DNA from 3 places in the Alishewanella sp. HL-SH06 genome. Region 2 is predicted to be linked to each of the others. Evidence: predicted binding sites of a transcription regulator. Region 2 holds the regulator's gene; each other region holds the start of a gene.
What was found. The regulator FNR, encoded in region 2, switches genes on or off when oxygen is low (the NO sensors DNR and NnrR bind a similar motif). The targets are predictions, from matches to a motif close to TTGATCTAGATCAA.

Region 1 (11,049 bases), 630 kb from region 2:
GCGTTACTTAGGTTCAATCGAGCGTGAAACTGCGCAACAAGCTGCTACTTTTGAAGCCTTCCGTCAAATTGGTTCATTCAGCTACTTCGACTTAGCCACAAGCTATGTTGCTTCTGAAAACCTGACTATCCGTTTCGGTGTAGATAACTTATTCGACCGTGACGCGCCAGTCGTTGGTGGTGAAGCAGGTAGTACTTCAGTGAACAACGGTAACACTTTCCCAGGTTACTATGACATGTTAGGCCGTACTTACCGTTTTGGTATTTCTCTGAAATATTAATATTGCGTAAGTTATTCGGTTAATAAAAACCTCTGACAATTGTCAGAGGTTTTTTTTTGCATCAATGAAAAAAGTATCATGTTTATTGAGCAAGTAACGGCAGTGGGTACTTGTAAAGCTATCTGCAAGGTTGACTATGAGTTAACTGAAGAATGATTTTTATTTATTTCATAAACTTTCGCTAAATCTTTCTAATTAATTTAGAAGCCAAAAATGCTGTTAAGAGTGCTGGATGTAAATTTAATGATGCTGAAATGTTTGTTTTTATTTGTTTTTTGTGGGCTGTATTGTTTTGTTAACACATAAAAAGAAATAGTGTCAAAAAGTTCAATTTTTGCGACTAATAACATGCTTTTAATCTTGACCTGAATTTTTTTGCTGCATATTATCGGGCAGTGTTGTACCGAGATTGTATTCGGGCGATTCTCAGCAGACACACATAAAGATGTGACTGACTACAAAAAACAACGAGATACTCTGAAGAGTCATCCAGGGAGTTAAATATGTTCACCAATAACAAGCTAAGCAAAGCAGTTCGGCTAGCAATGGTTTTCGGTGCTGCAACAACATTGGCATTTGCCGGTTCTGTTTCAGCGCAAGAAACTGAAGAAGACGAAACAGCAAAAAAAGATGAAAAAACTGAACGCATTCAGGTTGTCGGCTCGCGCATCCGCACTGATGGTTTAGATAGCGCTTCTCCTATTACTATTATCAGCACTGAATTAGCAAAAGACCAAGGTTTAAGTACTTTAGGTGAATTACTGCGTACTTCTACTGTTGCTGCTGGCTCAAGCCAATTAATCTCAGCATTATCTGTTGGTTTCGTCACTGCCGGTGGTGCGGGTAACGAATCAATCTCTATGCGTGGTTTAGGTGCTAACCGCACATTAGTATTATTAAACGGCCGTCGTGCTGGCCCTGCGGGTACTCGCGGTCAAGTTGCTGCTTTCGATTTAAACTCAATTCCTTTATCTGCGGTAGAGCGTATTGAAGTATTAAAAGACGGTGCGTCTTCTTTATACGGTTCTGACGCAGTAGCCGGTGTTATCAACATCATCACCAAAAAAGGCGATGGTTCTAACGTTACTGTTAACCTTGACCAGCCATTTGAATCTGGCGGTGAAAATTATCGTTTAAATGCAACTTACGGCAAAACCTTTGACCGTGGTTCATTCCGCGTGGTAGCTGACTATAACTTGCAAACTGAGTTAGCGCGTGGCGATCGTGATTTCTTCGATTGTAACCAGCGTTTATTCTACAGCCAAGCTAACCCTGGTGAGCGTACTGATCCTATTGATCCACGTACCGGTGATTACCACTGTAGTGCTTCGCAATACGGTGTGTGGATTTATAACTATACGCCAGGTGTTTCTAACCCAGGCGGTGCTTCAAACTTCAGAGGCGGTGTTAAAGCTCAGTATGACTATGATGGTTTTTTCGCTGCCAATAACCGCCCAACGTTTAACAGTTTAATTACCATACCGGGTTCTGATAATATTTCTGTACCAAACGGTTGGTACCCTGTTTCTTACGATAAAGAAACAGACGGTTGGGCAGATGCTGATCACCCATTCCAAAACTTACAAACGATGATCCCAGAAAGCGAAGTCGCTTCTGTGTTTATGATGGGTGATTATGATTTAACTGATAATATTTCAGCTTATTCTGAGTTTATTTTCAGCCAACGTAAGACTGTAATTAATAGCTTCCGTCAATTCTGGACTGCGCAATTATCTGGCCGTCGTTTCATTAGGGGTGGCACAGTCGATGGTTGGGGTGGTGATGCTGTAGGTTATATGCCTGTTGCCATGACTGACCATTCAGGCGGCGAAACTACGATTGACTATAACCGTTATGTATTAGGTCTTGAAGGTTCCTTAGGTGACTGGAGCTGGGATGTGTCATTCCAAAACAGTTACAACAAGGGTTCTTACGATACTAAAGTTATTTTATTCGATGCAATGAACATGGCACAAAATGCTGTATACGGTGGTCCATGTGTCGGTGAAGTATCGCCAGTTTCTGGTAAAGCTTGTACTCTGGTAGATTGGTTAAGCCCAGATCACATCAATGGTAATCAGTCACAAGCCGTTAAAGACTTCTTATTTGATATTGACTATGGTGTAACGACTTATCGTCAATCAACCATCGACGGTTATATCACTGGTGACTTGTTTGAATTGCCTGCCGGTATGATCAGTACTGCGGTCGGTGCTTCATTCCAGCAAGATGCGATTAATGACGTGCCAGGCGAAGCCACTTTAGCAGGCAACTTGTGGGGTTCTACTGGTGCGGGTATTACCGCAGGTTCAGCGAATACTCGTGCAGTGTACAGTGAAGTGTTTGTGCCAGTTTTACGTGATATGTTCTTAGCCGAAAGCTTAGATATCACCGCTTCTGGCCGCTGGACTGATGTTTCTACTTACGGTTCTGATTCAACGTTTAAAGTATCTACAAACTGGGTTATTGGTAACGGTTTCCAAGTTCGTGCTTCTCGTGGTTCTTCATTCCGTGCTCCAGCACTATTTGAGCTTTATTTAGAGGGACAAACCGGTTTCTTAAATCAAAATGGTAATGATCCATGTCTAAACTGGTCACAACGTTTTGCTGAAGGTAATTTAGACCCTCGCATAGCAGCAAATTGTGAAGCAGATGGCGTACCTGCAACTTATGTTAATCCAGGTAGCTCTATGACTTCTATCACCGGTGGTGGCGCAGGTATATTAGAAGCAGAAACTTCCATCTCTCAAGGTATCGGTATTGTTTGGAAGAGCCCGGAAGATAAATTTGGTTTTTCAGCAGATTATTACGATGTTGTCATTAGTAAGCAAGTGTCTAACTTAGGTGGCGGTGCTGTATTAAACTTATGTTATACCTCTGATAGTTTCCCAACTGATCCGTTCTGTGGTCAATTTACTCGTCGTGATGGTACCTCAGGTGATTATGGTATTGATACTGTATATGGTGGTTATGTTAACGTAGCACAACAAAAAGTCCGTGGTACTGACTTCTTGTTAACTTACCAAGATGATTTTGATTTTGGTTCGTTACGTATTCGCTTAGATCACACGGTTCAGTTTGAGCGTTCATTCAAGCAGTTTGCTGATAGCGATCCACAACAATATGTTGGTGACGTAGGTGATCCGAAGCACGTAGGAACGTTAAGCACCACGTTAAATCGTGACGGCTGGCGTTACACTTGGAACATGCGTTATGTTTCAGGCACAGACGATTACAAATACTTCGCGAATGGTAACCAGACGACTTACCGTGGTCAGGCTTCAACGTTCATCGCTGAAACACCCACTTACATCCTACACTCTGCTTCAGTACAAAGAGATATCTATGGTGTAGATGTGACCTTCGGTATTGCTAACTTGTTCGACAAAGAGCCACCACAAGGTTCTCCAGCAGGTGTGCGTACTGCGGGTAACTCTATACTTTACTCTCAGTATGAGTTCATTGGCCGTCGTGCATTCTTGAACATGTCTTACGATTTCTAATTTGCGCTAGCGAATTAGTAATAGTTTGAATAAAGCCCCGTTTTGCGGGGCTTTTCTTTTGTGATTATTCAAGCCTAATGCTTTTCAAATAGGCATAAATTCATTACCATAAGCGCCAGTTTTGATTTGAATCAACTTTTGCGCGGTAGAAATAAATGGCTGACGAAAACTTTAAAGACTCTTTGAATGCAAAACAGATACTGATATTTGTAATTGTTTTTGTAAGTTTGCTGTGTTTAGTGCCAATTTTACGCTGGGTACAGTTATTGGGTTAATGCAGTTTTGCATTTTCCAGATAGCCGCCACTCGGGCGGCTTTTTTATCGGTTTAATACAAGGGTAAAGCAATGGATTATCAAGCATTAGCAGCAGAATTGAAGCGCGTGATCAAAACGGTAGAAAACTACCCGAAACCTGGCATTACTTTTCGGGATGTTACCAGCTTAATGCAAGATGGCCCCAGTTTTAAAAAAGTGATTGATGCTTTTGCGGCGCATTATCAGCAGCAAGGTATTACTAAGATTATTGGTACGGAATCTCGCGGTTTTATTTTTGGGGCGCCTTTGGCTTATGCGTTGGGTATTTCGTTCGTGCCTGTGCGTAAACCAGGCAAATTACCTCGCGAACGCATCTCGCAGGCATACACCTTAGAATACGGCCAAGATGCACTGGAATTACATGCTGACGCCATCGCTGCAGGTGATAAAGTGTTATTGGTTGATGATTTGCTAGCCACTGGCGGTACTATCGATGCTACCGTGCAATTAGTGCGTCGTTTAGGCGGTCAAGTTGAAGATGCGGCCTTTGTTATCGCTTTACCTGAATTAGGGGGCGTGGCAAGACTTGAAGCCTTAGGCTTGAAACTTTGCAGTTTGGTTGAGTATCAAGGCGAATAAGTTTAGGCTAGGCACTGTGATGTTAGGTGCAGGAAAGCGGGCATGAGTTATCAGGTTTTAGCAAGAAAATGGCGGCCACGTCATTTTAGTGAGTTGGTAGGGCAACAGCATGTAAAAACCGCGTTGGCGAATGCCCTAACCAGCAGTCGCTTACATCATGCTTATTTATTTACCGGCACCCGTGGTGTCGGTAAAACGACCATCGCCCGTATTTTTGCCAAAAGTTTAAATTGTGAAACGGGCATTACCGCAACGCCTTGTGGCCAGTGTAGTGCTTGCCAAGAAATTGATGCCGGCAATTTTGTTGATTTGCTCGAAATTGATGCGGCTTCTCGAACTAAGGTTGAAGACACCCGCGATCTACTGGATAACGTGCAATATGCACCCAGTCGTGGTCGTTTTAAAGTGTACCTGATTGATGAAGTGCATATGCTGTCGCGGCATAGTTTTAATGCTTTATTGAAAACCCTGGAAGAGCCTCCGCCGCACGTCAAGTTTTTGCTCGCAACGACTGATCCGCAAAAGTTACCCATCACGGTCCTCTCGCGTTGTTTACAATTTAGTTTAAAAGCCCTGACGCCGGTGCAAATTGAGCAGCATTTAGCAGAAGTGCTTGCTGCCGAGCAGATCCCGTTTGAAGCGGCTGCGCTCACCGCCTTAGCCAAGGCGGCCAAAGGCAGTTTACGCGATTCGTTAAGTTTAACCGACCAAGCTATTGCGCTAAGTAATAGCAATCTTACCGTCGAAACCGTACGTCAGATGTTGGGCTTATTAGATACCCGTTTTGCTGTAAGTTTACTGAGTGCGCTGTTAGCCGCCGATATGGCGCAGCTGCAGCAGGCGTTACAAGAACTGTTAAGTCAACAGTCTGATTATCAGCAGGTGTTAGATGATATGTTGTCGCTGTTGCATCTGACCGCGCTAACACAACTGCAGCCTGCTGCGGCAGACTTATCTGAACAAGCCGAAATGATCCGTTACTGGGCTGCGCATTTAGCGCCTGAGGCGGTGCAGTTGTATTATCAATTGTTAATTAGTGGCAAAAAGGAGCTCCCTTTTGCACCAGAGCCGGTGGTCGGGCTAGAAATGGCGTTATTACGGGCCATGGCCTTTGTACCCGCTAGCCGCACAGAGCCGCAAAGTTCGGCGCCAACGCAAGCGCTATCAACACCAGCCGCCTCGACACCTCAGGCACGCCCAGCCGTAATGGCTGCGCCAATTTCTCCACACGCTATGGCGCCCGTTACTGCGCCAAGTCAGGTAACCTCTGCGGCAGCTGAACCACACCAACCCACTGAGGCGGCGGCAATAGCCTCGGCGCCAACAGAAACGTTAATCGCCAGTGCTACAATGCCTAACACGGCCTTAGGCAATAACCCGATTACCACGCCTGATAAGCATAGCGCTACTCCAGTAGCATCGGCGATAGATGAGGGAACCGCGCGTATTATGGCTCGGCGTGGGGTGCAAGTGACGGCAGCACCGCCAGCGGTGGAGACAGTCGCAGGAAAAAAGCCTGAGCGCCCGATGGCGCTGCCTCAGTCTGAATTACCTCGACGTTTAAATACGCCGCCATCCGCCATTGCTGTTACAACAAAACCGCAACAAGCCACTGCGGTAGTATCCGAGCCTGCTGCAAAGTTAGATCCCCGTTCACACCAGCATGACGATGAAGATAGTGCCACTGCAGATGACACCGTTAGTTTTGCTGAGCAACAAGCGTTAACGGAAGCATGGTGGCAGCAACAGCAATTTGATGTTTTACCCAGTAATGATACCGATGAGCTTGACGAGCAACGTTTTTCTATTCGTTTTGCCGCTCAGGTCGATGCCTGGTCGCGCTTAATCGAACAGCTATCGATTGGGGGGTTATTACGTTTATATTTATTACATAGTGCTATGCAGCAAAATGGCCTACAAGTGCAATTGCAGGTAGCCCAATCGCAGCAACATTTGGACAAGGGCGATTTTCGTGAAAAGCTGTATGCGGCAATTAGCCCGGTATTTCCTGCCAATTTTCAGTTAGAGATTCAATACTTAGCAGAGATTAATGCCAGTCCGTTAGCGATCCAGCAGCGAATAGAACATGAACGCAAAGACTATGTCAGCCGGTTGTTGCAACAAGATCCCAAGCTGCAAGCCATTCAACAGATATTTAGTGCAGAGCTGCAACTTGACACCTTGCAGGTGAATTAACCTTGTAATTTGTTGAGCGAGTATTTATCTTGTCGCCAACAATTTCCACATCCACAAAATAGAGAGATAGAGTATGTTTAAAGGTGGCATGGGCAATATCATGAAGCAGGCGCAAGCCATGCAAGAAAAAATGGCGAAAGTACAAGCTGAAATCGCCACAATGGAAGTCACGGGTGAATCAGGCGCGGGTTTGGTTAAAGTGACCATGACCGGCAATCACAATGTGCGTCGAGTGACTATCGATGACAGCCTGATGAGTGATGATAAAGAAATGCTAGAAGATTTGGTGGCTGCAGCATTAAATGATGCCGTGCGCCGGGTCGAAGAAAACAATAAAGAGCAGATGGCGAAAGTAACTGGTGGCATGCAATTACCGCCAGGTATGAAGATGCCGTTCTAATTATGGCGAAGTTAACGCCCCTGTTACAGCAACTGATTGAAGCCTTGCGCGTTTTACCTGGTGTTGGGCCAAAATCGGCCCAGCGCATGGCTTTTCAGTTACTCGAGCGTAATCGTAGCGGTGGCGCTCGGCTGGGCACGGCTTTAGTGGCCGCGATGGAAGGGATAGGGCAATGCCAGCAATGCCGTACCTTTTCTGAGCATAGCCTGTGCGCCATCTGCAGTGATGTGAAGCGACAACAAGCCGATGTGCTGTGTGTGGTAGGGTCTGCTGCGGATCAACTTGCAATAGAGCATACTGGGCAGTTTCAAGGGCGTTATTTTGTATTAATGGGCTACCTGTCTCCCTTAGATGGCGTTGGCCCAGCAGAGTTAGGCCTCGATGCATTAGCGGCACAATTAGCTCAAGGTAAACTCGCTGAGTTAATCTTGGCAACCAATCCCACGGTTGAAGGTGAGGCGACAGCTTTTTATATTGCTGAGCTTTGTCAGAAATACGGTTGTAAGGTCACGCGTTTAGCACAAGGACTGCCTTTTGGCGGTGAGTTAGAATATATCGACGGCACCACTTTGGCGCACGCCTTTAGTGGCCGTAAAAGCTTTTAATCCAGCGTAAAGAGTCTACTTAACCGTTAGCGTGGCTAAGTAGACTAAAAATCGACGCTTGAATTCCTACTGTTAACCCCCATATCCTTTGATGAAAAGGCAGGTACTTCGTACTTGTTGTCGCACTTATATTATTTTTGTTGAGGACTCACCAAATGACTGATACCACTGCCACCCAGTCTGGCCAGAAACAAACCCATGGCTTTCAGGCGGAAGTTAAGCAACTGCTGCAACTGATGATCCACTCGCTGTATTCAAACAAAGAAATCTTCTTACGCGAATTGGTGTCAAATGCCTCGGATGCGGCAGATAAACTGCGGTTTTTAGCCCTTTCAGACAGCAGCCTGTATGAAAATGACGGCGAGCTGCGTGTACAAATCAGTTTTGACGAGAAAGCACGTACCCTAACCATTAGCGATAACGGCATTGGTATGGATGAAGCTGAAGTGATTTCGCACCTGGGTACTATTGCGAAATCAGGTACTAAAGAGTTTTTCTCTAAACTGTCCGGTGATCAAAGCAAAGACTCGAAGTTAATTGGTCAATTTGGTGTAGGTTTCTATTCTGCTTTTATCGTTGCGGACAAAGTCACCGTGCGTACCCGTAAGGCCGGCTTGGCTGCAGACAGTGCCGTAGAGTGGGAATCATCAGGCGAAGGTGATTACAGCTTAGCGCCCATTGTTAAAAATGAACGTGGTACTGAAATTACCTTACACTTACGCGAAGGTGAAGACGAATTTTTAAGCCGTTGGAAAATTGAAAGTACGGTAACTAAGTACTCCGATCATATTTCTATTCCGGTAGAAATGTGGGAAGAAGGTACTGAGGCGCGTGAAGAAGACGGTGAAACTATCGCGGCAACGCCAGGCCACTGGAAAGCGGTTAACAAAGCCACTGCGTTATGGACACGAGATAAATCTGATATTTCAGATGAAGAGTATCAAGAGTTCTACAAGCATATTTCACACGATTGGAGTGAGCCATTAAGCTGGAGCCATAATAAAGTTGAAGGTAACTCGAATTACACCAGCTTGTTATATGTGCCGAAAAAAGCGCCGTTTGATATGTGGAACCGTGAAGCTAAGCATGGTTTAAAACTCTATGTGCAGCGCGTGTTTATTATGGACGATGCTGAACAATTTATGCCGAGCTACCTGCGCTTTATTAAAGGTGTGTTAGATTCGAGCGATCTGCCGTTAAACGTGTCTCGTGAAATTCTGCAAGATAATAAAGTCAGCCAAAGCCTGCGCAAAGGCTGCAGCAGCCGTGCTTTGAAGATGTTAGAAAAGCTGGCTAAAGATCCCGAGCAATATCAAAGTTTTTGGAATGAGTTCGGCCAAGTGCTAAAAGAAGGTCCGGCTGAAGATCATAACAACAAAGAGCAAATCGCTGCCCTGTTACGTTTTGCCTCCACTCAAAATGAGGGCAGTGAGCAAAACGTGGCATTAGCCGATTATGTGGCTCGAATGAAAGAAGGCCAAGATGATATTTATTTCTTGGTTGCCGATAGTTTTGAGGCTGCGAAACACAGCCCACACCTGGAAGTGTTCCGCAAAAAGGGCATCGAGGTTTTATTACTCTCTGATCGAATTGACGAGTGGTTGGTGCAACACTTACCTGAATTTGATGGTAAGAAGCTGCGTTCAGTCGCTAAAGGCGGTTTAGATTTATCTAAGTTAGATGATGAGGAAACCAAGCAGGCACAACAAAAAACTGAAGAAGCCTTCGCCACGGTAGCGGAGCGTTTTAAAGCAGCTTTAGGCGATCAAGTTAAAGACGTGAAAGTCAGTCATCGTTTAACTGATAGCCCAGCCTGTGTGGTAACGGATGAGTATGACATGAGCACGCAGATGATTAAATTGATGGAATCTGCTGGCCAAAAAGTACCTGAAGTTAAGCCCATTTTCGAGTTGAACCCAGAACATCAACTGGTGAAGCATATTGCGGAAGAGCAAGATGAACAGCAGTTTAAGCAATGGGCCGAGGTGTTGTTAGATCAAGCTTTACTGGCCGAACGGGGGAGTTTGAAAAACCCAGCGGGCTTCGTAACCCGTTTAAACGGGTTACTGTTAGCGTTGGCAAAGTAACCACTGTTAAATGCTCGTTTAAAATGACCGCTTAGGCGGTCATTTTTTTAGCTTATTGTTATTGAGAAAGTTTCGGTTTTTACAGCTATACTTACAGCCATAAAAAAAGAAAGCTTATAGGTGTAGTATGACAACTTTTTGGCGTAGTTTCGGCTTAGGTGTACGTTTAACGGTTATTATTGTTAGTGTATTTTTGATTGGGATTGTCTCGTTAAGCAGTTTGGTCTTCGTTAAATATAAATCCTCACAAACCGCAGATGAAATAACAACATTAAGAAGTGCCGCTAGTTCGAACGCTGACGTTTTTACCGATTGGTTATTAGTGCGCCAAGATGAGATGCGCTTGTTGGCTACGTTGCCGAGTATCCAACAATTAGATTTAGCATTAGCCACGCAATTGATGCAACAACTGGCACAAAACTCAGGTGTATATGACACCATCTTTGTGGTTGGGTTAGACGGAATTGGTCAGGCGGGGGTCAGTTTTAGTAATGGCCAAGCCAAGGTGTTATCGTCTGCTGAAAATGCCGCGTTTAACGTAGCTGATCGCGCTTGGTTTAAACAGGCGGTTAGCGGTCAGGATGTATTCTCACAGCCTGTGGTATCCCGTGCAACCGGTCAAACCGTCAGTACGGTTGCTATTCCTATCCGGCTAAATAATCAAATTGTGGCGGTTATGCGCGGTGCCGTTAAGCTAGAAGCCATTTTTAGTAAGGTCAATGAGCTCAAGCTTAACGAGCATACCGAAATATATTTGCTTGATACGGCCGGTATTGCTTTATCGCCGGCGGCATCAATTAACAATAAAGATCCACTACAAACGCAGGCCGCAGCGGCAGCTCGACAACAGCAAAGTGGCACCGGATTATATCAAAATGCGGCGGGAACGGCCGTGATTGGTAGCTATCAATACATTCCTATGCTTGGCTGGAGCCTTGTGGTAGAAAGCCGGCAACAAGAAGCCTTAGCCGAAGTGAACAATATGTTTTACACCTTGCTAATGGCTGCACTATTCATCATGGTCATCGCGACCTATATTTGTATTTTTATTGTAAAAGGCGTAACTCGTATTTTAGGCGGCGA
Region 2 (11,049 bases):
AGATAACACCGTTGAATTAATGAAGTTCTAAGCCTTACGCTTTTCAACAACAGCCAGCCTTTGCTGGCTGTTTGCGTTTAAGCCTATAATAACGTTTTAATAATCACAGCACCGTTGTTGGGGAATAGCATGTCAAGCGCAAGTGCACAATTGGGTTTTGCCCATCTTACCGATCTACCCTGTTATCGCTTACAGTTTCAGCAAGCCAGTTTAGTGGTGTCACTTTATGGTGGGCATTTACTGTCTTATCAACCGCAACCTGGGCAAGAAACGCTGTGGTTATCGCCACTTGCAAGCTGGCGTCAACAACAACCGCTACGCGGGGGGGTACCGATTTGCTGGCCTTGGTTTGGTCCAATTGAAGCCAAATTAAACCCAGAGCAACAAGCCGTACCCAATCATGGGTTAGTGCGCAATAGAATGTGGACCTATATCGACAGCCAAGCGCACAGCGACTTTAATAGCCTAACCTTAAGCATCAGTATCGATGATATGCCTGGACATCGGGCTAAAACACTCAGCTTAACGCTTTGCTTGCGACTTTATGCCGATAAGCTGAGTATCACACTCGAATGTGACGAACCCATGTTACAACAAGCTGCTTTACACAGCTATTTCCAAGTGCCCTCCCTGAACGCTTGCACTGTGCAGGGTTTGGGTCAGCGTTTTATGGATAAGGTTAGGCAACAACATTTTATTGAAGCGGAACCCGTCGTGTTTAATCAAGAAATTGATCGGGTGTATCTTGAGCCAGCAGCGCAATTAAGCATGCAAAGCGGTCACTATCAGCTCCTTATTGACCAACAAGGGCATGACAGCACCGTGCTGTGGAACCCGGCAGCAGAACGTAGCAAAGCGATGGCGGATTTGCCTGATCACGGTTATCAAGAATTTGTCTGCGTGGAAACGGCACAACTGCAAATCGACAAACCCAGCCCACTGCACTTATCACAGACCCTGCAAAGGGGAAAGGGGTTAACGCCAACTTGATGTGAACTGTAGCTGATGCAGTTCACGCTCACCATCTTGATAATCTAAAATCAATTGCAATTGCCATTGCATCTGAGGATCGCTACAAGCGCCCAAAAAAAACTCTGCTTGCCAAACCGTAAATTCTGCAGACTGTTCTAATGCCTGTTGACGCCACTGCAATGGAATACGCCCCATATACATCGAAATGCCTTGGATCTCGGCGTTAATAGCCCGTAAAGGCTTATTGCTATGTAAACGGAGCTGTAAAGGGGTTTCTACAGGGGCATGCTCCGGGGAGAGTGTGAGTTGCAGCATCGGTGTTTGCAGCAAGAGTTGCTCACTGCTATCCTTAGCGTTCGGTTGACATGCTGTTAACGCCAATAAAAATACTAAACAGATTACAGAGTTAATTGCAGTACGCATCAACAATTCATCGTCACTAGGTTGGGCTAAAACGCCATTCTAACCGTAATTGGATAAAAAAAACCAGCACCACTCCAAAGCGGTCAAAAATCAAACAGCGACTTTGTTCTACATCATAAAAACGGTTGTTTCAGCTATCTTTTAACCGTTAAAACTCGTATCATCCGAGTTAATTATAGTAGGTACGATTAGGCAGGAAGACTATTTTGCCGATAGTGCTTACCTATCACAAGAAGGGCCACCACAAGGTGGTATAATTAGTAACCAGCAAAACTGCAGCGGAACTCAACATGAGCCAGACCAAACCGTTAAATGTTGAATACAACTATAGCGTTGTCCGCCTCTTTGCCATCACTACCGTATTATGGGGTATTGTTGGCATGGTGGTGGGTGTATTACTTGCAGCCCAGTTATACTGGCCAGCGCTTAATTTCGACACCCCATGGCTGACCTACAGCCGTCTTCGTCCCTTACATACCAATGCGGTTATCTTCGCATTCGGAACCAGTGCTTTGTTCGCCACTTGTTATTACGTTGTGCAACGCACCTGTCAGGTACGTTTATTTGCCGAAAAGCTAGCGATGTTCACATTTTGGGGTTGGCAGGCTGTTATTGTTGCTGCAGCGATCACCTTACCCATGGGTTTAAGCCAGACCAAGGAATATGCTGAACTAGAATGGCCAATCGATATTTTAATTACCGTCGTTTGGGTATCGTTCGCTATTGTGTTCTTTGGTACTTTAGCCAAACGTAAAACGAGCCACATTTACGTAGCAAACTGGTTCTACGGTGGTTTTATTATCACAGTTGCAGCACTGCACATCGTTAACAGTATGGTTATTCCGCTGAATTTTGGTAAGTCTTACTCCATTTATGCCGGTGCAGTCGATGCCATGGTGCAATGGTGGTATGGACATAACGCAGTAGGTTTCTTATTAACCGCGGGTTTCTTAGGCATGATGTATTATTTCGTGCCTAAACAATCTGGCCGCCCTGTTTATTCTTACCGTTTGTCTATCGTGCACTTTTGGGCTCTAATTGCTTTGTACATTTGGGCCGGCCCGCACCACTTACACTACACTGCTCTGCCAGATTGGACTCAATCTTTAGGTATGGTGATGTCTGTTATCTTATTCGTACCAAGCTGGGGCGGTATGATCAACGGTATTATGACCCTGTCAGGCGCATGGCATAAACTGAAAACCGACCCTATCTTACGCTTCTTAATCGTGTCATTATCGTTTTATGGTATGTCGACTTTTGAAGGCCCCATGATGGCTATTAAATCAGTAAATGCATTATCGCATTACACTGATTGGACTATCGGTCACGTACATTCTGGTGCTTTAGGTTGGGTAGCGATGATCTCTATCGGCGCAATGTACCACTTGATTCCAGCAGTATTTAATAAAGCTGGCATGTATAGCGTGAAACTGATTAATACTCACTTCTGGTTACACACTATCGGTGTCGTACTTTACATCGTTGCCATGTGGATAAGCGGCATTATGCAAGGCATGATGTGGCGTGCAGTCAACACTGACGGCACCTTAACTTATAGCTTTGTACAAAGTTTAGAAGCTTCTATGCCGTTTTATCTGATGCGTTTTATTGGCGGTTTATTTGTGGTGACAGGTATGCTCATCATGGCTTACAACGTCTACAAAACAGTAAGTAAAAAACATCCAGCTGCTGTCCCAGCAGTTGCGGCGGCGTAAGGAGACTGGCCATGCAAAAGAATCATCATGAAAAAGTCGAGAAAAGCGTTGGCTTGTTAGGGGTGTTAACCATCGTGGCGATCAGCTTCGGCACCCTGGTACAAATTACGCCTTTGATGTTTATGGAAGAAACCACTCAGCCCATTGATGGCCTAAAACCTTACACTGCATTGCAGATGGAAGGGCGCGATATTTTTATTCGTGAAGGTTGCACCAACTGTCACAGCCAAATGGTGCGTCCTTTCCGAGCGGAAGTAGAACGTTATGGTCATTATTCCGTTGCCGGTGAAAGCGTTTGGGAGCACCCGTTTTTATGGGGTTCCAAGCGTACAGGTCCAGATTTAGCTCGTGTTGGTCAACGGTATAGCGACGATTGGCATTATGCTCACTTAATGGACCCTCGCTCAGTGGTGCCACAGTCTAATATGCCCGGTTACCCGTGGTTAGATGCTAACCTGCTCGATGGCAAATATACTGCGAAAAAACTAGAAATTTTCCGTAAGTTCGGTGTGCCATATACCGATGAAGATATCGCGGGTGCCGCTGAAGCAGTGCAAGGCAAAACTGAAATGGAAGCCCTGATTGCGTACCTGCAATCATTGGGCACAGCCTTAAAGTAATCGCCATGGAATTTGCAACAGTTCATAGCATTCTGACAGTGATTCTATTCGTCGGCTTTGTTGCCTTCGTTATTTGGGCTTACAGCAAAAAGCGTAAGTCTGATTTTGACGAAGCGGCTAACTTAGTTTTTGATGACGAATCAGAATCCAAAAAACAACATTCTAAACGGGAGTCGGAGCATGAGTAGCTTCTGGAGTCTTTGGATTTGGGTACTAACCATCCCAGTATTGGTGCTGTGTTTAGTCCTGATCATGTGGAACCTTAAAAATTATGTCGGTGTGCCTGAAGATCAGACCACTGATCACGAAGTAGACGGTCTAAAGGAATTTAACAATCCACTACCTAAATGGTGGACATACATGTTTTTAGCCACCTTGGTCTGGTCAGTCTATTATTTAGCGGCTTATCCGGGCTTAGGCAACTGGAAAGGCTTTCTGGGTTGGACGAGTTCAAACCAAGGCATCAAGTCTTTGGAAGAATCACGTCAAGCGGTGTTACAGGCACAAGAAGAAGGCCGCCATGTTCAGTTAGACTCCGAAGTGGCAAAAGCTGACGAAGTGTATGGCCCTGTGTTCCAGCAATTCGCTCAACGCGATGTTTTAGATTTGGCTTACGATCCAGAAGCCTTGAAAATCGGCCAACGCTTGTTCTTACAAAACTGCGCGGTTTGTCATGGTTCAGATGCACGTGGCCAACGAGGTTTCCCCAACTTAACTGACAACGATTGGTTGTATGGCGGTACAGCGGATAAGATCAAAGAAACCTTATTACATGGCCGTAAAGCTGCCATGCCCGGCTGGGAAGCCGCACTTGGCGACCAAGGCATCAAAGAAATGACAGCTTACGTACTGCAATTATCGGGGCGTGCTGTTAACGAAAAAGATGCTGAAGCGGGCAAAGCGAAATTTGGTATGTGCGCAGCCTGTCATGGTGTTGATGGCCGTGGTAGCGTTGCCCATAACTTACCTTTCGGTGCACCAAACCTAACGGATAACATTTGGTTGTATGGTGGCTCTTCTGCTGTTATCGAAGAGACACTACGTTTGGGTCGTTATGGTGTGATGCCAGCCTTTAAAACGACTTTAGGCGAAGACAAAGTGCATATCTTAACAGCTTATATCTATCGATTGTCTAATCCGGAAGACTTGCGATAAACCGCACAGCAATCCGAAGCACACTAGGCCCCGTAAAGGGGCTTAGTTTTATGAACGAGGTGAGTTATGCAAGAAGATACTAAACCCTGGTATAAATACTCTTGGACTTGGGTATTAATCGCCATACCCGTGGTTACCGCACTAAAAGCCGTACACACCGTTGTGGTCATGCAGCAGCACAAGCCTGAAATCGTCATTGACGACTATTATCAAGCCGGTAAAAGTATCAATATGCAACTGGCGAAATATCGCGAAGCCGCCCTGCGCAATATGGATGCACGTATTTTAGTCGCCGGTAACCGGGCGGTCATTCGATTTACTGAAAACCAAGTATTGGGTGAAACTATTCATCTTGATTTTTACCACCCTACCCTAGGCGCACATGATTTTGCGGTTGATGCCGAACGCAGTGGCGAGCTACTGTATGTGGCAACATTACCGATCACGCCAAACGGCCGCTGGCGTTTAACCGTATCAGACAAATCCGAAGAATGGCGACTGCGCGCCAACTTAACACTGCCGGCAGAACAAGAAATTAAACTGGGTTATTAAGAAGGATAATGGCTGTGGCAGCAGTGAGGTGTTTTCATTGCCATGAAACGGTACACACTGGCGATCGTTTTACTTTAAACGTTGACGGGCAAGAACATTATTTTTGCTGTGCTGGCTGCCAAGCCGTCGCTGATACTATCTTTAGTAATGGTCTTGCCGATTATTATCGTTTTCGAACGGCTGCAGCCACTAAGATCGATGCTCTACCTTTGGATCTCAGCGCCGAATTAAGCCAATTTGATAACGAGGCGGTGTTAGCCGATATTAGTCAGCAGCATAATGAGCTAACCGATATTGAATTGTCCATCAGTGGTATGAGCTGTGCAGCTTGTGCTTGGCTAATCGAAAAACAACTTCGCAAACTGCCTCAGCTCCACAGTGTGAGCATTAACGCTTCAACCCAGCGAGCGTTGCTGCGATTTGATAGTAAACAGCTGTCACTCAGCGCTATTTTACAACGTATCAACGATATTGGTTATCAAGCCAGCCCCTTTGTGGCCGATCAAGAAGAGCACAAATTCAAACTCGAGCTTAACCGTTATCTCAAGCGTCTTGCGGTATCCGGCATTTTAACTATGCAAGTGATGATGCTGGCTTTTGCGCTGTATTTTGGCGAATACACTGGCATTGAAACAGCCCATGAAGGCTATCTGCGTTGGATCAGTTTGCTTTTAACGATCCCTGTGGTGCTGTATGCCGCTAAACCTTTTGTAGTCAGTGCTTGGCGCAGTATTAAGGCACGACAAATGAATATGGACGTGCCGGTTACACTGGCCCTGTATTACACCTTTTTTGCATCTGCGTATGCCACCGCGATGCAAACCGGCGAAGTGTATTTTGAATCCGTTTGCATGTTTACCTTCTTGCTGCAATTAGGCAAATTCTTTGAATTCCGCGCCCGTGCGCAAGCCCGCGAAGCGACCAGTAATTTATTAAAAATCATGCCGGTTACGGCCACCCTTCACACCGAGCAAGGGCCACAGCCCACATCGGCTCGGCGCTTACAAACGGGCGATATCATCTTAGTTAAAGCCGGTGAAACCCTGCCCGCCGATGGCATAGTAAAAGACGGGCAAAGCTCAGTTGATGAGTCGATGTTAACCGGTGAATATCGCGCGATCAGTAAAACAATTGGCGATACAGTATTGGCCGGTAGCGTTAATCACGATGGTTTATTACAGGTTCAAGTAAGCCGAGTTTTAGCCCATTCGCGCTTGGGTCAAATCATTCAATTACAACAACTGACGCTGAGCCAAAAACCGAAACTAGTCGAAAAAACCGACCAATTAGCCAAGTATTTTGTCGAGCGTTTATTGGTGATCGCCCTGCTCACTTTCTTACTTTGGTATTTCTGGTGGGATCCTAGCCGCGCATTTTGGGTCACCCTATCTGTGTTAGTTGCCACCTGCCCTTGCGCCCTTAGCTTAGCGACCCCCACGGCGATAACCTGTGCCTTGGCCAGATTAAATCGACAAGGCGTGCTGATTAAAAATGCTCAAGTGCTTGAGGTTTTACCCAACATTAGCCATATCGTGGTAGATAAAACCGGCACCTTAACTGAAGGTAAATTTAGCTTACAACAGGTGCACAGGGTCAACCCTACCCTAGCTGAAACCGATTTACTTAACTTAGTGGCCAATTTAGAACAATATTCTGAGCATCCGATTGCCCGGGCCTTTGCACCGTATTTAACGCAGCCCCTAACATTAAACGACGTACAGGTAGCCATTGGCGCCGGTATTCGTGCTCGTTGGCAAGGCCAGCAACTCAAAGTGGGCAGCGCACAATTTTGTGGCGTACCAGCAGAGCCAGAATGGCAGGTGTATTTTACTCTCGATAACCAACTGCAAGCCAAGTTGCAACTCGTCGATAAATTACGCGAAGAAGCGACGGCGTTAATTCAGCAACTTCAGCAGCAAGGCTATAAACTGGGGATGTTAACCGGTGATCACTCGGTACAAGCAGAACAATTAACCGCAGCATTAAAACTCGACTTTATGCACAAAGGCTGCAGCCCTGAAGATAAAGTCACCGAGATCCAACAATTAATCGCAACAGGTGCCAAAGTGCTGATGCTGGGTGACGGTATTAACGATAGTCCGAGCTTTAACGCTGCGCATATTTCAGTTGCGGTGCAATCTGGCACCGATTTATCGAAAAACCAAGCAGATGTGGTATTTTTAAAAGCCGATTTACGCTTATTACAAAACCTTCTTCAAGGTGGCAAACAAACCGCCCGGGTGATCAAACAGAACCTTGGCTGGTCAGTGGGCTACAATCTGGTTATTATCCCCCTAGCCGTTGCGGGTTTTGTTTCCCCTTACATTGCCGTGATTGGCATGTCGTTTAGCTCGCTGTTAGTGGTATCCAATTCATTGAGGTTACTGAAAAAATGAGCATTATCTATGTACTGATCCCGATTGCCATCCTGTTTGTGGCTATTGGCATCGGTATCTTCTTTTGGGCGGTGCGCTCAAAGCAATTTGAAGATTTAGAAAAAGAAGGCTTAAGTATCTTGTTCGACGAAGATAAGCCCAAAGCGACACCACCGAACAAGCCTGATGAACATTGATTATGTCGCGGCGCTGCTGATTGGCTTTTTAGGTAGCAGCCATTGTTTAGTCATGTGCGGTGGTATTGTTGCCGCCTTACAATTTGCCATGCCTGCCCAAAGTGCTTGGCAAAAGTTTCGCTTACAAGTGTTGTTAAGCCTTGGCCGCTTGATTACTTATGCCTGCTTTGGTGGTTTGGTCGGTTATTTTGGTGCGACCGCCATGGGCATTACCGGAGCCACTTTTATTGGGTTGCGTTTATTGGCCGGCTTATTATTACTGGCAATGGCGCTGTATATTGCCCGGCTTTGGTTTGGTTTAACGCGCTTAGAGCGCGCAGGGCAAGGTTTGTGGCGCTTTATCCAACCTTATACGAAGCGCTTATTACCGCTTGATAGCAGTGTTAAAGCCCTAAGCTATGGCATGTTATGGGGCTTTTTGCCTTGTGGTTTGGTTTATTCAACCCTTAGTTGGAGTTTAGCCAGCGGCAGTGCCAGTAGCGGTGCACTGATCATGTTACTTTTTGGCGTCGGCACCTTACCTGCGTTACTGGTATTTGGCTCCGCGGCTAATAGCCTAGTCAAACTAAAAAACCAACTATGGTTTCGTTACAGTGCGGCATTACTGTTAGCGGTTTATGGTTTTTACACGATATGGCTTGCTTTGCATAGACTAGTTTTTTAAGCTGTTACCCTATTAAGGGTAAAAGGGTGTGTGTGATGCAACGTTCAGCTATAAATTGTCAGGATTGCGGTTTTAGTCAGCTGTGTTTACCGTTTTCGCTCAGTGAGCAAGAAATAAGCAAACTTGATGATATTATTCAGCGAAAGCGCCCTTTGCACAAAGGCGATATGTTGTTTGAAAGCGGTAACGAGCTTAAATCGCTATATGCCATCCGCACGGGCTCTTTTAAAACCTTCACGCTCACCTCACAAGGTGAGCAGCAAATCACCGGCTTTCATTTACCTGGCGATGTCATTGGTTTTGACGCCATCAATACTGAAAAACATGCCAGCTATGCTGAAGCCTTAGAAACCGGTATGATTTGTGAAATCCCCTATCAAAACCTTGAAAATCTGTTAAGTCAATTACCTAAACTGCGCCAGCAAATGATGCGTTTAATGAGCCAAGATATTCAATCTGATCAGCAAATGATGTTGCTGTTAAATCGTAAAACCGCAGAGCAAAAATTGGCAACTTTTTTAAATCATTTGGCTTCTCGTTATGGCAATCGTGGTTTTTCTGAAAAAGCTTTCCGGCTCAGTATGACCCGCAGCGACATTGGTAATTATTTGGGCTTGACCGTAGAAACCATCAGCCGCTTGCTGAGTAAAATGCACAAAGATGAAATCATTCAAGTTGATGGCAAGCTTATCACCATTTTGGATGCCCCCAGCTTAACCGCGCTTTCAGGCCAATGTTAACTCCCCTTAACTTGATATAGCACAAACATAAATCCCTATTAATCGCTTATCTTGGTCTACACTTAGATAAGCTTATTGACTTAAGAGGGAAGCTTTAATGTCTATTTATAATAATGTGTTAGTGGTTTTAGATCCGAGCGCTGATGAGCAAAAAGCGCTCGATAGAGCCATCGAACTTGCCCGCAAGCAAGGCTGTCAACTGACCGCTTTTCTTAGTGTTTATGAATTCTCTTACGAGATGACCACCATGTTATCGGGTGACGAACGCGAATCGATGAAACAGTCGGTGATTAAAGATCGCGAACTTTGGGTCAAAACCTTATTAGAACAACCCAGCGCCTTGGGTTTAAACATCAAATTGCACGTGGTTTGGCACAATCGCCCCTTTGAAGCCGTGGTGAAAACCGTCTTAGATAATGATTATGATCTGGTGATCAAAGGGACGCATGATCATGATGTTTTAAAATCGATGATTTTTACGCCGACCGATTGGCATATTTTGCGTAAATGTCCTTGCCCAGTATTGTTAGTTAAAGATCATGCCTGGCCTGCTAAAGGCAATATCATTGCTGCCGTTAATGCGGGTAGTGAGCAAGAACATCACCTGTCATTAAATCAACGGGTGATCCACAAAGCACAACAAATGTCGCAATTACTCGATGCTAAGGTGCATTTAGTCAATGCCTATCCCGGCACCCCGGTGAATATCGCGATTGAGATCCCCGAGTTTAATCCACAAGAATACAATGACACCCTACGCCGCCATCATAAAGATGCGATATTAAGTCTGGCCGAAAAACATCAAATCAGCAAAGATCAATGTCATGTGTTAGAAGGTATGCCCGAAGACGTGATCCCGAAACTGGCCAAAAAGCTGGATGCCGAAATGGTCATTATCGGCACTATTGGGCGTACGGGCTTATCCGCGGCGATCATTGGTAATACCGCTGAACATGTCATCGACCGCCTAGATTGCGATGTATTAGCCATGAAACCCGCTGACTTTATTTGTCCGCTTGAAAAAAGCTAATTATCAGACTTTGGTAAAGGCGCGAGGTTGGGTATAATGAGCGCCTTTTTTCTGGCGGGTAGTTACTGATGTCGCACGCAGCACAAGCAAAAGCTCAATACAATCTGAACAAATTACACAAAAGATTGCGCCGGGGTGTGGGTCAAGCCATTGCTGATTTCGGCATGATTGAAGAAGGTGATAAGATCATGGTCTGCCTTTCTGGTGGCAAAGACTCTTTCACCATGCTCGATATCCTGATGAATTTACAGCAATCCGCGCCGGTAAATTTTAGCCTTATTGCCGTTAACCTCGATCAAAAACAACCTGGCTTCCCTGCTGAGGTATTACCTCAGTATTTAAACCAGCTGGGTATTGAATATCTGATTGTTACTGAAGATACCTACTCGATAGTCAAAGATAAAATTCCAGAGGGTAAAACCACCTGTTCGCTGTGTTCACGTTTGCGCCGAGGCATTTTATATCGCACTGCAAAAGAGCTGGGCGCCACTAAAATTGCGTTAGGCCATCATCGTGATGATATGCTTGAAACCCTGTTTTTAAACATGTTTTATGGTGGCAAGATGAAGTCGATGCCGCCTAAGCTGGTCAGTGACAACGGTG
Region 3 (11,049 bases), 980 kb from region 2:
ATAAGCTGCGCTAACTAACCAACCATCTTGCTCTACACCCGTGGTAATATTCTCTTGTGAATGAAGCATCGCGCCAAGTTTAAAATCAGCGGCTTTAAATTGGGTTTGTAAACGCAGAGTATCATAACCCGCTACCTCAGAATCCATTGATACAGCAGCATAATAATCGCTGTCTTTCAGGTTTTCGTCACCGTAATAAACTGATGCAGAGAAAGCATCTTCAGCATCTGCGGCATCTTCCATGACATAAGTTAAATGCATGCCGAAACCATTAAATTTAGGGGTGTAATAAGTCACTGAATTACTGGCTCGTACTTCACCACGCCACAACGCTTTTACGTCAGCTTCGTAATCACTGAATAAGTCAATTTTACCTTGCGCATCTTTTAGTGCTGTATCATGACGACCTAAACGCACTTCACCAAAGTTACCTTTTAAACCAACATATTGATTTCGAGACGTAATGTTCTCGCCTCCGCTAACATCCGCCAAATCAACTGCCCATTCAACTTGGTACACTAAAGTCATGCCACCGTCTAATGCAAAATCACCTTTCAAACCAAATCGTGAGCTGTTGCTTTTCAGTTCAGAGAACCGCCCTTCCCCTTCATCACTGGATTGTGCTGAAACATTCAGTTGACCATAAACGGTAAGTGGCTCAGCGTAAGCAACAGTGCAAACGGCTGAACCTAAAACTAATGCTACTGCAATTGATGATTTTTTCATGTTATCTACCCGAGTTAGTTAGGTTTCTTGTAGCTAATGCTCACAACCATAGTATTGATGACGGAGTGCATAATAAGAATTTTTTATGACAAACAAATGACAGTATAACATTTATATTGCGTTTATTTAGATTAGCCTGGACTGACCATAAAAATATGCATTAATAGACGAGCATGGCTACAGGGATAACACAAGCGCAGTCCATCAATGGGTTCAGCAAACAAGAAAGGCGCTTTCGCGCCTTTATTTTTTTACCAACAATCTAGGCTTAACCATAACGGCCTGTAATATAGTCTTCGGTTTTTTTCTGCTTCGGGTTGGTAAACACATCGTTGGTGCCACCAATTTCAATTAAGTTACCTAAATGGAAAAATGCCGTGCGATCAGACACCCGGGCAGCTTGCTGCATATTGTGCGTCACAATCACAATGGTAAAGTTTTGCTTTAATTCATCGATTAACTCTTCAATAATCGATGTGGCTATTGGATCCAGTGCTGAACAGGGCTCATCCATCAAAATCACTTCTGGACTAACCGCGATGGTACGCGCAATACACAAACGCTGTTGCTGACCACCCGATAAACCGGTACCTGGTTGATGCAAGCGATCTTTTACTTCTTCCCATAAACCAGCACGGCGCAAGCTGGATTCAACAATGTCATCCAAATCAGATTTTTTACTGGCTAAGCCATGCAACTTAGGGCCATAAGCAATATTTTCATAAATCGATTTTGGAAAAGGATTCGGTTTTTGAAACACCATACCGACCTGGGCGCGAAGCTGCACCACGTCTAAGGCCGGATCATAAATGTTGTTGCCATCTAACGCGATGTTGCCGGTTACTTTACAAATGTCGATGGTGTCGTTCATCCGATTTAAACAACGTAAAAACGTTGATTTACCACAACCTGACGGGCCGATAAAAGCAATCACTTCGTTTTCAACGATATCCATATCAATGCCATGGATTGCCTGATTGTCGCCATAAAACACTTTGACATCTCGCGCGGTCATTTTGATTTTTTCGGCGTTGTTCAACATGGTTACTTCACTCATAGTTTAATCCTGTTCGTTCAATTCTTAGGCTGTTTGCTACTTATTACCAACGCACTTCGTAGCGTTTGCGTAACCAAATCGCCAAACTGTTCAGAGATAACATCATCACCAATAACACGATGATAGCGGCCGATGTTCGGGCCTCAAAGAAATTCCGTAATTCGTTGCCTTGCCATAGGTAAATTTGTACCGGTAAGGCCGTTGCTTGATCCATGGCACTACCTGGCACCGAAGCAACAAAAGATTTCATACCAATCAGCAGCAAAGGAGCGGTTTCGCCTAAGGCTTGTGCCACACCAATAATCGAACCGGTTAAAATACCTGGAATGGCTAGCGGTAACACATGATGAAACACCGCCTGCGTTTTAGACGCGCCTAAGCCTAAGGCCGCTTGGCGGATCGACGGTGGTATCGCTTTTAATGTCGAACGCGTAGCAATAATCACTGTGGGTAGTGTCATCAGTGTCAACACTAACCCCCCCACAACCGGCGCTGACATCGGCAAATTAAACCAACCGATAAAAATTGATGCACCCAATAAACCGAACACGATAGAAGGTACTGCGGCAAGGTTATTGATATTGACTTCGACCAAATCGGTCATTCTATTTTTTGGTGCAAATTCCTCAAGGTAAATCGCCGCAGCAACGCCCATCGGGATGGCCAGCACAATGACGACGAGCATCATATAAAGTGACCCCATAAAAGCACCAGCTAACCCCGCCGAGGCCAGTGAACTGCGCGAATCGGGGTTCATAAACAAGGCAAAACTAAAGCGATTGCTGATGACGCCTTGCTGTTTTAATGAATCAACCCACTCGCGAACTTTGGCACTGAGCTGCTGTTGATCATCGGGTAAACTGCGATCAATATTCCCTTTTAACCAAACATCGATATTAGCATCTGTGAGCAAGTGTAAGGTTTTGGTTTGACCGATAATCGAAGGGTCAGCAATCACCAAATCACGCAACGCAAACCGCTCACCAGAGGTGACGATACGTTGTAATTCACGCCGATGCTGCTGAGCATCAGGGATCACTTGCTGTAACGCCGGGAAAATAAGCCGATTAAAGTTGACTAAACCCACTTCTGAACGCCACGCCAAATCACGCTGCCGAAACTCGTTCTCTGTTTCTCCTGCTTGCGGTTGCGGCTTTTCGCTGATCTTGACTATGGCAGGATCAAAGTAAATATCCAAGGTAATACTGTGCTGCCAAAACGCCGGTAGCCCTTTGGCAAAAATATTCACAAACAATAAGATTACCAATAAGATACTGGCCGATACCGCCAATAAACCTGCGGTTCTAAATAGCTTTTCTTGGCGATGGCGTTTTTTTAACGAGCGCACCACTTGTTGCTGTACTTTGCTGTAAGCCTTGTTCGTGTTGGTTACGGTTTTCAGTTCAGTCGTCATTTGGGATCACTCGTATTGTTCACGGTATTTACGCACAATCACCAATGCCACAATATTCAGCAGCAAGGTAATGGCAAACAAGGTTAAACCTAATGCGAAAGCCACTAAAGATTGTGGGCTAGCAAAGTCGTTATCACCGGTTAATTGGTTCACAATGGTCACGGTAACGGTAGAAACGGCTTCAAAGGGGTTAGCGGTTAAGCTTGGGCTGTTCCCTGCGGCAAGCAACACAATCATGGTTTCGCCAATCGCCCGACTCACCGCCAATAACACGGCCCCTACAATGCCGGGTAGCGCCGCCGGTAACACGACTTGCCGAATGGTTTCAGACTTTGTTGCCCCCAAACCTAAAGAACCATCACGTAATGACTTTGGTACCTGCGTAAGAATGTCGTCGGATAACGATGATATAAACGGGATAATCATGATGCCCATGACCACACCCGCCGTCAGTGCTGAGGTGGCACGAATCGTCATACCGATGCTTTGCCCGAACTCAGCAAAAAAAGGCCCAACGGTCACCAGAGCAAAGAAGCCATAGACAATCGTAGGAATACCGGCCAACACTTCGATAATCGGTTTAACGGTATTGCGTACCCGCTGTGGTGCGTATTCGGCTAGATATATCGCCACCATCAAACCTAGTGGAATGGCCACTAACATGGCAATCAACGCGACCAATAAGGTGCCCGATAACAAAGGAAGCAAACCAAAGCTGCCTTGGCTTCCGGTTAACGACCCTTCGGCTAAACCGACGGTAGAAAAACGCGGATTCCAAGTAGTGCCAAAGAAAAAGTCTGCCGGGCTGATAAATGAAAAGAATTTTAAGGTTTCGCCCACCATCGATAACACAATGCCAACCGTGGTTAAAATGGCGACGGTTGAGCAAAGCAATAACACGGCCATCAAGGCTTTTTCAACTTGATGACGCGCACGGAGTGACGGTTGGATCTTTTTAAAGCTGAGCAATAAGCCTAGCGATGCCAAGATAAACATTAACGCGGTTAACATTAAGGCGCTTTTCTGCTGCAATGCCGACAGATAACTCGCTGCAGCCACTTCCCAATCAGCGGCTTCGGCAACTACCCCAAAATTACTGGCTAAATTACTAATACGGCGCATCAATACCGCAGCTTGTTCGCTATCGGTTAACAGTTCTGCAGGCACCGTCGCTAACGTCAGCGTTTGCAGCACACCGGGCGCCAGCCAATTCCACAATAATAACAACAGAAATGGCGGTAACACCGCCCATAAGCCGACCATCATGCCGTAATGATGTGGCCGAGAATGCATACTGGCACTGTTCTGACCGCCCGCCATGCGCCGGCTCCGAGTCATGCCAAATTGATAGGCAATCGCCATGAAGATCAGCAGTACAAAAATTAAAGACAGATTATTCATCAAAGCTCCGCTTTCGCACAGAGGACAATTAAGTGGGGGGCAGGATAACGCGCTAAAGTTGCAGTTTTATGACAGTCACAGCAAACAACCCTATTGTTTAGCACAAACTAAAAAAAACCACCTTTACAAGTATGCTGATCAGTTAGCGGTGAGGCTTAACTGACCTGCATTAACCTTGCGGTGGTTTTATTAGAATACTGAAATTACAGTGACTTTTTACTACGAATCGCTGCTAAAATTTCAGCACGCTCGTCATCCGCTAATGGGATCAGACCGGCAAATTCTAGCGGGCTGGCTTCACCCGAGGCCGCATCCGATACAAAGTATTCAGCAAATTGCTGTAAACCAGGGATCACGCCAATATGCTCGCCTTTCACATAGAAAAACAGTGGCCGAGAAACCGGATAAGCACCAGAAATAATGTTTTCTACCGTTGGAACAACACCGTCAACTGTAGCAACTTTGATGCGATCACGGTTTGATTCATAGAAGCTTAAACCAAATACGCCCACCGCGTCTTTTTGTGCTTGTAAACGCGCTAAGGTTTCAGTGTAGTCACCCGCAATTTCAACTACGGCACCGTCAGTACGCATGGCTAAACAAAATTCACCCTGCTGATCCTTTGACATGGTTTTGATTTCAGGCAAAGACTTACACCCTTCTAAAACCACTTTTTCTTCGTACACTTCGCGCGTACCATGGTTAGAACCGGGGATGGCTAACAAGATACTTTGATCAGGTAATGACTTATCAATTTGCGACCAACGTGAGTAAGGGTTCGCCACCATTTTACCGTTTTGTGGCACTTGCGCTGCTTGCGCTAGAAAAACATGTTCAGGTTTTAAAGCAAAGGTTCCGGCATCCACTCGTGAGGCAAATACAATACCGTCGTAGCCTATTTTCACTTCAATAATATTTTTAACACCATTGGCGTTACACGCCTCTACTTCCGCAGGGCGAATTTTCCGCGATGAGTTTGCTACATCAATAGTATTGGTACCAACGCCTTGGCAAAACTGACGCAAACCACCTGAAGAACCGCCTGAGCCCACAACAGGCGTCTTGAACTGAGCAAAGTTATTGCCAAATTCTTCTGCCGCAATAGATGAGAATGGCAGCACGGTAGACGAGCCAGCAATTTGAATGGTGTCACGGGCACTTTGCGCAGTTGCCGCAAAACTGATACTTAAAGCAGTGATTAAAGCCAGCTTAGAAAATTTTTTGATTTGCATAAATTCATTCCTAGTTTGCAGAAGTTTATCTCAACCCCAGTAGTCTGCCTGCGTAATATTGCATTAATGTGACAAACAAGAATTTGTTTATTTTACTAGGTGGTCATTGCACCTGCGTAAAGATTATTGAATTCGAAATTGCCGCCAACCGGCACTCAGTTGCTCCGCAACGGCCGAAAGTTGTTCACTCGCCTCAGCTGATTGTGCGGCACCATCATGCAGTTGCTGACTTGCCGCATGAAGCAAACTAATTCCGCTGACAAAGCGCGAAGTCACCGCCTGTTGACCTAAACTCGATAAAGCAATTTGTTGGTTAAATTGGGCTAGCCTGCTGACTTCTGCCGCAATATCCCGAAACACAGCTTCAGTGTTACGCGTTTGCAAAACACTACTCTCGGCTTGCTCTGAGGCTTGATCAATGGCGGCAACCGCATGATCGGCTTGTTGTTGCAAAGTATTAATCATCTCGCGGATTGATTCAGTCGCAGCCTTAGTATTTCCTGACAACGTTCGCACTTCATCAGCCACCACCGAAAACCCACGCCCTGCTTCACCGGCACGAGCAGCTTCAATCGCTGCATTTAACGCTAGCAAATTTGTTTGCTCTGAAATACTTCCAATCACTTCCAATACACTGGAAATTTTGCCTGCATCGCCTTGTAAACTTCGCATCAAATCGCGCGATCGCAACATGGTTTTCTCAAGAAGCTCTGAGCTTTGCATACTGAGTAACGCATCAGCACTGCCTTGTTGGCAAAGTTGTTGTGCTCGGGTCGCACTGTCGGTTGCCGCTGCGGTTTGACTGACCACTTGGTTTAGTGAGGCACTCATCTCTGACACCGCCAAGGCCAGCTGATCGGCTTGATGCGCCTGCTGCCCTGCCCCCGTATTGACTTGCTCACTAATGGTTTGTACTTGGCCGGCTTGTTGACTGAGCGCCGAAGAACTCGCACCCAATTGCTGTAGTAGAACCGCAAAACGACCAAGCATTTGATTTAACGCTTTGGCCGCCTCTGCAATTTCATCATGACCTGCCTCATCAGCTCTTAAGGTGAGATCAGCCTGCTGTGATAATTGCAATAACATGTCACGCAACCGTTGCAGCGGTTGACTAACCGCAACACGGGTGCGCCAAATTAACGCTAACACCAATAGCAATAAAGCTGCACCGCCATATAAATAACCCTGTAGCATGGCTAAGGTTAATTGCTCAGCCTGATCGCGTACTTCGGCAGCGGTGGCAATTTGCTGTTCCACAAACTGCTCTGCTTGCACCGTAAACGGCGCAATGTGCTGTGACACTTCGTAAGTAATAGTCGATTCATTAAGAATTTTAACTAACAAGGCATCTGAACCAGCAAACTCTATCCATTGCTGATAATGCTGGATCGCCTTTGCAAAAGCAGTGTCTAATTGTTCAAGTAACACCGCATCCTCTGCCGTTTTGGCTATACGTTGATCGATAAACTGCTGCCAATGCTGTTCTGCCTCTAGCAGTAATTGTTCAACCTGCTGCTGAGCCTGCTCAGCGCTAATCCAGCCAGTTCGATACTGTTGTAACAAGCTTAAACCTTGTTGCTGCAAAAGTTTTTGCGGTGTCATCACATGCGTTAAAATCACCAAGTGCTGGGCATATAATTGATGAAATAAGCGGTCTTTGACCGTAGCTGCCCAAAAGCTGGCTAATAACACCACCACTAATAATATGCAGGGGATCAGCCCAAGTAGCACAACACGTTTAGCAATGGTAAGTTTAAGTCGCATGACACACCTGTCTTCATCCTAAAAAAGATACATTAACAAGCCGATATGGCTGTTTTATGACAGGACAATAAAGGGGTAAGGCAGCAAACGAAGTGAATGAATAACTCAAGAGAATGACTATGATTGCGGCTCAACCAGCCGCAAAATAACCTGAGTTCAAACACTCTGGTTTAAACTCAGGTTGAGGTGGAGGCATCGTTAAGCTTTTTTAACCCAAGCAGAACACCAGCCTTCAGAGGCCACTAATTTACCTGGGAAAATAGCACATGGGCGCCATTCATCACCATCGACGCCTTGCGCTAAGCTACAGTTTGCACATTTCTGATCGGCTTTCTCAGACTTGTGCGTGTATTTCATTGCGGCCGCTAATGGATCATCTAACTTTACCGGCTCGGCAGCAAAAGCTCTTAAGCTAACGCCACCCACGGTCATACCAATCACTGCACCGGCAGAGATCTTGAAAAAATTGCGACGATTAATATTATTCATGTTGTTTCTCCTGCATTGTTGCTTATTATAATACTGATGAATGCGCGTTGTGGATTTGATAAGCATCAAGTTTCCACTGAGTTGTGCCACGCCATCTTTGGTTTAACTATTGCCATGCTAAATTCAGTGTAGATGATTTCGTATTTATTAGCGCATAATTTTTTGCTTTGCAGCCCTCACCGCCATCAAACCTCGTTTTTACCGCTTTGGTCGTTTTTTCAATAGCGATCAAAAACGCATGCTAGCCAGCCCCACCCTGTCTGCGTTATTGTTGTTTTAAGACGTAATAGGAAGCAAAAGACTTCAGGAAAACCACACCATGCAAAACTCTGCTGTTCTGTTTAACAATGATGCTGTGTTATTTGGCGTCATTACGGTCATTCTGGGGGTGGTATTTTATACCAGCCACAGCAGTCACCGTTATTGCCAAGCGTTTTATCGTTTTGTTCCCGCCTTGTTACTTTGCTATTTTTTACCGTCACTGTTAAATACTTTTGGGTTAATCGATGCAGAAGGCTCGTCGATTTATCATGTCGCTTCACGTTACTTACTCCCCGCTAGCTTGGTGCTGTTTACATTAAGCGTCGACTTTAAAGCGATTTTAGGGCTAGGGCCTAAAGCCTTAATTATGTTTTTCACAGGTACCTTGGGCATTATGATCGGTGGGCCCATCGCGTTATTAATTGTTGGTAGCCTTGCGCCTGATGCTCTGGGTGGCGATATTTGGCGTGGCATGACCACCATTGCCGGTAGCTGGATTGGTGGTGGCGCCAATCAAACCGCGATGAAAGAAGTGTTTGAAGTGGATAACACGATTTTTTCGGTGATGATCACCGTTGACGTGATCATGGCGAATATTTGGATGGCGGTGTTATTAATTTGGGCCAGTCGCGCTGAGAGTTTTGATAAGAAAACCGGAGCGGACACCAGCGCCATTCGCGAGTTAAAACAACGTATCGAACACTATCAAGCGCAGCATGCACGGATACCGCAACTGCATGATTTGATGTTGATTATTGCGGTAGGTTTTGGTGCCACAGCCATAGCACATTTTGCTGCCGATGGTATTGCGCCTTGGATAGCCAAAGAAGCGCCACAATTAGCCATGTACAGCCTGACCAGTACCTTTTTCTGGTTGGTGGTGGTAGCCACGACGCTGGGGTTATTATTATCGAACACCAAACTCAGAAAACTGGAAGCCGTAGGCGCATCTAAAATGGCTTCAGTGTTTTTATATATACTGGTGGCCAGTATTGGTATGCAAATGGATATCCGCGCTATTTTAGATTACCCCATTATGTTTGTAGTTGGCGTAGTGTGGATGGCCATTCATGCCGGTTTACTGGTCATTGTGGCAAAGTGGATTAAAGCACCATTGTTTTATCTGGCTGTGGGCAGCCAAGCGAATGTCGGCGGTGCGGCCTCGGCTCCCATTGTCGCAGCGGCCTTTCATCCCTCTCTCGCGCCGGTCGGGGTATTATTAGCGGTACTCGGTTATGGTGTCGGCACTTATGGTGCTTACCTGTGTGGGCTTATGCTGCAGTTTGCTGCGCCTTAAGGTTGCTTTCTACACATAAAAAAGCCAGCTTTCGCTGGCTTTTTTATTACGGCTCTACCGATTAATCGGCTTTACGATTTGCACGCTTACGGTCGTTTTCCGTTAAATGACGCTTACGGATCCGGATTGACTTTGGCGTCACTTCAACTAATTCATCGTCGTCAATAAACTCTAACGCTTGCTCTAAAGCATAACGAATAGGTGGGACTAAGTTGATCGCTTCGTCAGTACCTGAAGCACGTACGTTAGTTAACTGCTTGCCTTTTAAACAGTTAACAGTCAGATCGTTGCTACGACTATGAATACCAATAACCTGACCTTCATACACTTCTTCAGCATGACCGATAAACATACGGCCGCGCTCTTGCAAAGAGAAAATGGCATAACCAGCGGCTTTACCCATAGCATTGGAGATCATCACGCCGTTCATACGTTGACCGATAGAACCGCCTTTATGCGGGCCATAATGGTCAAAGCTGTGGTACATCAAACCGGTACCAGAAGTGATCGTCATAAATTCAGTACGGAAACCGATTAAACCGCGGCTTGGCATCAGGAAGTCCATACGGTTACGACCTTTACCATCTGGTTGCATGTTGGTCATTTCGGCTTTACGTTCGCCCATCTTTTCCATGATGGTACCTTGATGCTGTTCTTCACAGTCAATGGTCACGTTTTCCATAGGTTCCATTTTCACGCCGTCTATGGTTTTCATAATCACTTCTGGCCGAGAAACCGCTAACTCAAAACCTTCACGACGCATGTTTTCAATTAATACACCTAAGTGTAATTCACCACGGCCTGACACTTTGAATTTGTCACCGTCTTCGGTTTCTTCAACGCGTAAAGCTACGTTGTGTTTCAGTTCGTTTTGTAAACGCTCTAAAATCTGACGTGAAGTCACAAACTTACCTTCTTTACCCGCGAAAGGTGACGTGTTGACTTGGAAAGTCATGGTAACGGTGGGCTCATCAACTTGTAACGCCGGTAAAGGTTCAACCTTAGTAGTGCTACAAATGGTGTCAGAAATTTTTAATTCGCCTAAGCCGGTAAAGGCAACAATATCACCCGCTTGCGCTTCTTGTGTTTCGATACGCTCTAAGCCTAGGTAACCGAATACTTGGCCTACTTTACCGTTACGCTTGGTACCATCAGCACTCACAATCGTCACTTGCTGGTTCGGTTTTAATGAACCACGCTTGATACGGCCGATACCGATAATGCCTAAGTAGCTAGAGTAATCTAACTGAGAAACCTGTAATTGCGTTTCGCCATTTAATTCAACGGCTGGAGGGGCAACATACTTGACGATAGCTTCAAATAAATCTGTGATGTCGTCTTTTTTAACGTCGGCTTCTAATGAAGCCCAGCCATTCAGACCTGACGCATAAACAATCGGGAAGTCTAA

Region 1: apt (adenine phosphoribosyltransferase) is a predicted target of FNR. The motif match lies at 3,905-3,918, and genes of this name have one in related genera.
Region 3: ACUJFK_RS04320 (high-potential iron-sulfur protein) is a predicted target of FNR. The motif match lies at 8,139-8,152, and genes of this name have one in related genera.

What each region holds. Positions count from the first base shown of each region.
Region 1 is NZ_CP199752.1:1,290,934-1,301,982, forward strand. It holds gene ACUJFK_RS06005 (TonB-dependent receptor domain-containing protein) at 1-280, shown strand, start outside; gene ACUJFK_RS06010 (TonB-dependent receptor plug domain-containing protein) at 784-3,783, shown strand; gene apt (adenine phosphoribosyltransferase) at 4,130-4,678, shown strand; gene dnaX (DNA polymerase III subunit gamma/tau) at 4,721-6,874, shown strand; gene ACUJFK_RS06025 (YbaB/EbfC family nucleoid-associated protein) at 6,948-7,274, shown strand; gene recR (recombination mediator RecR) at 7,277-7,879, shown strand; gene htpG (molecular chaperone HtpG) at 8,035-9,966, shown strand; gene ACUJFK_RS06040 (methyl-accepting chemotaxis protein) at 10,094-11,049, shown strand, end outside.
Region 2 is NZ_CP199752.1:1,925,523-1,936,571, reverse strand. It holds gene gap (type I glyceraldehyde-3-phosphate dehydrogenase) at 1-31, shown strand, start outside; gene ACUJFK_RS08960 (D-hexose-6-phosphate mutarotase) at 130-990, shown strand; gene ACUJFK_RS08955 (hypothetical protein) at 976-1,395, opposite strand; gene ccoN (cytochrome-c oxidase, cbb3-type subunit I) at 1,686-3,113, shown strand; gene ccoO (cytochrome-c oxidase, cbb3-type subunit II) at 3,125-3,733, shown strand; gene ACUJFK_RS08940 (cbb3-type cytochrome oxidase subunit 3) at 3,739-3,921, shown strand; gene ccoP (cytochrome-c oxidase, cbb3-type subunit III) at 3,914-4,888, shown strand; gene ACUJFK_RS08930 (FixH family protein) at 4,955-5,440, shown strand; gene ACUJFK_RS08925 (heavy metal translocating P-type ATPase) at 5,449-7,836, shown strand; gene ccoS (cbb3-type cytochrome oxidase assembly protein CcoS) at 7,833-8,012, shown strand; gene ACUJFK_RS08915 (sulfite exporter TauE/SafE family protein) at 8,002-8,676, shown strand; gene fnr (fumarate/nitrate reduction transcriptional regulator Fnr) at 8,712-9,416, shown strand; gene uspE (universal stress protein UspE) at 9,514-10,446, shown strand; gene ttcA (tRNA 2-thiocytidine(32) synthetase TtcA) at 10,515-11,049, shown strand, end outside.
Region 3 is NZ_CP199752.1:946,210-957,258, reverse strand. It holds gene ACUJFK_RS04350 (porin) at 1-726, opposite strand, end outside; gene pstB (phosphate ABC transporter ATP-binding protein PstB) at 995-1,783, opposite strand; gene pstA (phosphate ABC transporter permease PstA) at 1,827-3,197, opposite strand; gene pstC (phosphate ABC transporter permease subunit PstC) at 3,204-4,598, opposite strand; gene ACUJFK_RS04330 (substrate-binding domain-containing protein) at 4,802-5,830, opposite strand; gene ACUJFK_RS04325 (methyl-accepting chemotaxis protein) at 5,954-7,594, opposite strand; gene ACUJFK_RS04320 (high-potential iron-sulfur protein) at 7,793-8,083, opposite strand; gene ACUJFK_RS04315 (DUF819 family protein) at 8,403-9,641, shown strand; gene typA (translational GTPase TypA) at 9,703-11,049, opposite strand, start outside.